DNA from 2 places in the Enterococcus sp. AZ126 genome. Region 2 is predicted to be linked to the other one. Evidence: a T-box and tRNA genes for the amino acid it is inferred to sense, from the RefSeq annotation. Region 2 holds a T-box; the other holds one or more tRNA genes.
What was found. The T-box of region 2 lies ahead of tyrS (tyrosine--tRNA ligase). A T-box ahead of a tRNA ligase gene usually reads a tRNA of that ligase, here a tRNA-Tyr.
Positions count from the first base shown of each region.

Region 1: it encodes a tRNA-Tyr, which carries the amino acid that the T-box ahead of tyrS (tyrosine--tRNA ligase) is inferred to sense. The anticodon was not compared.

Region 1 covers NZ_JBIOSB010000001.1:486,851-489,296, reverse strand. Annotated here, with positions in the region: rRNA gene IGI43_RS02410 (23S ribosomal RNA) at 1-421, shown strand, start outside; rRNA gene rrf (5S ribosomal RNA) at 517-632, shown strand; tRNA gene IGI43_RS02400 (tRNA-Asn) at 640-713, shown strand; tRNA gene IGI43_RS02395 (tRNA-Ser) at 759-847, shown strand; tRNA gene IGI43_RS02390 (tRNA-Glu) at 863-934, shown strand; tRNA gene IGI43_RS02385 (tRNA-Val) at 947-1,019, shown strand; tRNA gene IGI43_RS02380 (tRNA-Asp) at 1,029-1,102, shown strand; tRNA gene IGI43_RS02375 (tRNA-Phe) at 1,115-1,187, shown strand; tRNA gene IGI43_RS02370 (tRNA-Tyr) at 1,191-1,271, shown strand; tRNA gene IGI43_RS02365 (tRNA-Trp) at 1,281-1,351, shown strand; tRNA gene IGI43_RS02360 (tRNA-His) at 1,366-1,438, shown strand; tRNA gene IGI43_RS02355 (tRNA-His) at 1,470-1,542, shown strand; tRNA gene IGI43_RS02350 (tRNA-Gln) at 1,565-1,636, shown strand; tRNA gene IGI43_RS02345 (tRNA-Cys) at 1,671-1,741, shown strand; tRNA gene IGI43_RS02340 (tRNA-Leu) at 1,759-1,842, shown strand.
Region 2 covers NZ_JBIOSB010000001.1:979,882-982,327, forward strand. Annotated here, with positions in the region: gene IGI43_RS04815 (AI-2E family transporter) at 1-885, shown strand, start outside; T-box leader at 1,044-1,246, shown strand; gene tyrS (tyrosine--tRNA ligase) at 1,298-2,446, shown strand, end outside.

The DNA of each region.
Region 1 (2,446 bases), 490 kb from region 2:
CGACGGGGAGGTTTGGCACCTCGATGTCGGCTCGTCGCATCCTGGGGCTGTAGTCGGTCCCAAGGGTTGGGCTGTTCGCCCATTAAAGCGGCACGCGAGCTGGGTTCAGAACGTCGTGAGACAGTTCGGTCCCTATCCGTCGCGGGCGTTGGAAATTTGAGAGGAGCTGTCCTTAGTACGAGAGGACCGGGATGGACTTACCGCTGGTGTACCAGTTGTTCTGCCAAGGGCATTGCTGGGTAGCTATGTAGGGAAGGGATAAACGCTGAAAGCATCTAAGTGTGAAGCCCACCTCAAGATGAGATTTCCCATTTCTTTAAGAAAGTAAGACCCCTGAGAGATGATCAGGTAGATAGGTTGGAAGTGGAAGTGCAGTGATGTACGGAGCGGACCAATACTAATCGGTCGAGGACTTAACCAAAGAAACGAAATAAAAAAGTATATCGGATAGTTTGATTACAACTTCAATCCAGTTTTGAGTGAATAATCACTCAATTGAATAGCAACAACACCCAGTGTGGTGGCGATAGCGAGAAGGATACACCTGTTCCCATGCCGAACACAGAAGTTAAGCTTCTTAGCGCCGATTGTAGTGAAGGGTTTCCCTTTGTGAGAGTAGGACGTCGCCACGCTGATTATTCCGGCATAGCTCAGTTGGTAGTAGCGCATGACTGTTAATCATGATGTCGTAGGTTCGAGTCCTACTGCCGGAGTTTCTTAATATAAGATTCATGAGTATGCTTGCTTCTTTTAACTTTGGAGAGTTGTCCGAGTGGCCGAAGGAGCATGATTGGAAATCATGTAGACGGTTAACGCTGTCTCAAGGGTTCGAATCCCTTACTCTCCGTATTAAGTTTTTATTGGCCCGTTGGTCAAGCGGTTAAGACACCGCCCTTTCACGGCGGTATCACGGGTTCGATTCCCGTACGGGTCATTTATATTTTTTGGAGGTTTAGCTCAGCTGGGAGAGCACCTGCCTTACAAGCAGGGGGTCGGCGGTTCGATCCCGTCAACCTCCATTAAATTACGGTTTGGTAGTTCAGCTGGTTAGAATGCCTGCCTGTCACGCAGGAGGTCGCGGGTTCGAGTCCCGTCCAGACCGTTTATAGTTTTTGGCGCAGTAGCTCAGTTGGTAGAGCAACGGATTGAAGCTCCGTGTGTCGGCAGTTCGATTCTGTCTTGCGCCATTTGGAGGAATAGCGAAGTGGCTAAACGCGACGGACTGTAAATCCGTTCCTTAGGGTTCAGTGGTTCGAATCCACTTTCCTCCATTATTTAGTAGGGATATAGTTAAACGGTATAACTACGGTCTCCAAAACCGTCATTGTGGGTTCGATTCCTACTATCCCTGTTAGCAAGTTTATGGCGATTGTGGTGAAGTGGTTAACACAGCGGATTGTGGTTCCGCCACGCGTGGGTTCGATCCCCATCAGTCGCCCTTAGCTTTAATTTTTATCATATGTTTTATGGCGATTGTGGTGAAGTGGTTAACACAGCGGATTGTGGTTCCGCCACGCGTGGGTTCGATTCCCATCAGTCGCCCTTAGCTTTTAATTTTAATTATTGGGGTATAGCCAAGCGGTAAGGCAACAGGTTTTGATCCTGTCATGCGTTGGTTCGAATCCAGCTACCCCAGTTTTCTCTTTTTGAGAATGTTTAAATTGTAATATGGCGGTATAGCCAAGTGGTAAGGCAGAGGTCTGCAAAACCTTCATCACCGGTTCAAATCCGGTTACCGCCTTGCAAAAATTATTTTATGCCGGCGTGGCGGAATTGGCAGACGCGCTGGACTCAAAATCCTGTGATCTCACGATCGTGCCGGTTCGACCCCGGCCGCCGGTATATGCCAAGCATTAACATATTCTTATGTTAATGCTCTTTTTTTGTTTAAACATTTTGAAGTAATTTTGTATTTTTGTATCTGATTCGTTGATATTTAACTGAGATTGAAGTTAAATTACTTGGTATTGAGAGTAATATGGCTTCATTTTTTCTATCGATTCACTCTTTTTTTAGTAAAACACTTCTTTTCGGAGAGTTGGGGGAGCAACCTTATCGTTAGATGTTTTAGGTGTTGCTGGGTTTCAAATCTATCAAGATTATTTAGTAATTGATAAAATGAATACTCTTAAAAATATGAAAAATGGCTATTTAAAAAATATTCAGACAATGCAGCCGTAAAAGAGCATCATGGAAAGATAACAAATTACTTAGAAATAAAATTTAACTATTAATATTAGAAACACTAAAAAATAAGTATATGTATTGATAGAAGTTAGTAATACTGAAAAATTAAATCGCTCTTATTAATTACCGACTTACGTTAAGTAATAATAATATTTTATAAGTAGAAATTTTTTTATAAAGCGAATGAATGTATTTTTCCTTGGTTGACAACGCTTTATTTTCATGTTTTAATAACAAGAGAAATCAAGATTGTTACTGA
Region 2 (2,446 bases):
AAAATCCCATCGCTCATACTAGTTTTAGCAACCTATTCTTTAATTGTTTTTTTAGTCTATCTGGCTATTACAAAGTATGTACCAGTTGTTATCCATCAAACAGTTCAGATGTATAACTCGGTGATCCATTTTTATAAAAATCCAGGAGATAATCATAACCAACTATTGATGATCATAGATGACTATCTAGAGAAATCAAATTTAATGTCACAAATCCAAAATGGAGCGAGTACCATTTTACGTTATGTTCAAGACATTGGTTCGATCGGTATTTCCTTTGTCCTTTCATTTGTTTTGAGTTTCTTTTTTATGATCGAGAAAAAACAAATGACTGAGTTTTCTAAGTTGTTTTTAAAAAGTGATTTTGACTGGTTTTTTCAAGACATCTATTACTTTGCTGATAAGTTTGTAAATACATTTGGTGTCGTAATGGAGGCTCAATTCTTTATTGCTGTTGTTAATACTAGTATTACAACGATTTGTTTGGCTTTGATTGGATTTCATCAATTGCCAAGTTTAGCAATCATGATTTTTCTTTTGAGTCTAATACCCGTTGCAGGAGTGATTATCTCCTGTATTCCGCTAAGTTTCATCGCCTATTCACAAGGTGGTATCAACGATGTAATTTATATTTTAGTGGTGATCATCGTAGTGCATTTATTTGAGTCTTACGTATTGAATCCCAAATTTATGTCCAGCAAAACAGAATTACCGATTTTTTATACATTTGTTATTTTATTGATCAGTGAACGATTGTTTGGTGTTTGGGGATTGATTGTCGGTATCCCGATTTTTACTTTCTTTTTAGATATCTTAAAGGTCAAACCCATCCATTCTTTCACTGGAAAAATAACATATGATCCAGAAAATAATAAAGAAAAATAATTCCTTTGCTCTGCTTTCGTTTAAAAAATAGCTAAATCAACGCTTATAAAATTGTTTAGGCCGATGAATTAATGCCTAAACCAAAACTTGTAAACGTGACTCCCAAGGAAGTATTTGACAAGTTGGCTTATTTGTCGTAAAATTGCTACAAAATAACATATCAAACTTTAATAAAGCGAAGTAGCAATAATGTCCCTTTTTCAGAGAGTCAGCATTTAGTGAGAGTTGGCATATACATTTTTGTGAATTACACTTTTAGTTTCCTACCGTAAGTAGGCGTCTATCTACGATACAGATTTGAGAGGTATATGATCTTTTCATGTACAATTTGGGTGGTAACACGGCAAAGTTCGTCCCATAGGCTAAAACCTATGGGGCGTTTTTTATTTTATTTAGGAGAGGAATAGGCGAAATGAAAAACATTATTGATGAATTAGAATGGCGTGACGCCATCAACCAACAAACAGATAGCGAAGGTTTACGAAAATACGTTGAGACCGAGAGCATTTCACTATATTGCGGTGTGGATCCTACAGGAGACAGTATGCATATCGGGCATTTGATTCCATTTATGATGCTAAAAAGATTCCAAGCATTCGGACACCATCCTGTTATTTTAATCGGTGGCGCAACCGGAACAATCGGTGATCCAAGTGGACGAACAACAGAACGTCAATTACAGACAATGGACACCATCCAACATAACGTTGACTCTTTAACAAGACAGATGGAAAAATTATTTGCTGTAGATACTGACAATACATTAACATTAGTAAACAACTATGACTGGACACACAATCTTACTCTTTTAGACTTCTTAAGAGATTATGGTAAATTTTTCAACATCAACACAATGCTTGCCAAAGATATCGTAGCAAGCCGTTTAGAAACAGGAATTTCCTTTACAGAATTCACGTACCAAATCCTACAATCAATGGACTTTTTGCACTTATTTCAAAATAATAATGTCCGCATGCAAATTGGTGGCGCCGATCAATGGGGCAATATTACAGCAGGTTTAGACTTGATTCGTAAAAAAGAAGGTGCAGATGCAAAAGCCTTTGGTTTAACAATTCCATTGATGTTAAAAGCAGATGGAACAAAATTTGGTAAATCAGCTGGCGGTGCAGTTTGGCTTGATCCAAAAAAAACAACGCCTTACGAATTCTACCAATTCTGGGTAAACCAAGACGACCGCGACGTAATCAAATACTTGAAATTCTTTACCTTCTTAACGAAAGAGGAAATTGATGCCCTAGAAGTAAAAGTCCAAACGGAACCACACTTACGTGAAGCACAACGCGTACTAGCAGCAGAAATGACAAAGTTTGTTCACAGTGAAGCTGATTTAAATGATGCTCTAGCAATCTCAGAAGCATTATTTTCAGGTAACGTAAAAAATCTAACCTCCAAGCAAATTGAAGAAGGTTTTAAAAACATGCCTACTATTGAAACAGAATCGCTTGATCAAAATCTTGTAGATTGGTTGATTGAACTTGGAATCGAACCTTCTAAACGCCAAGCTAGAGAAGATATCACAAATGGTGCAATTTCAATCAAT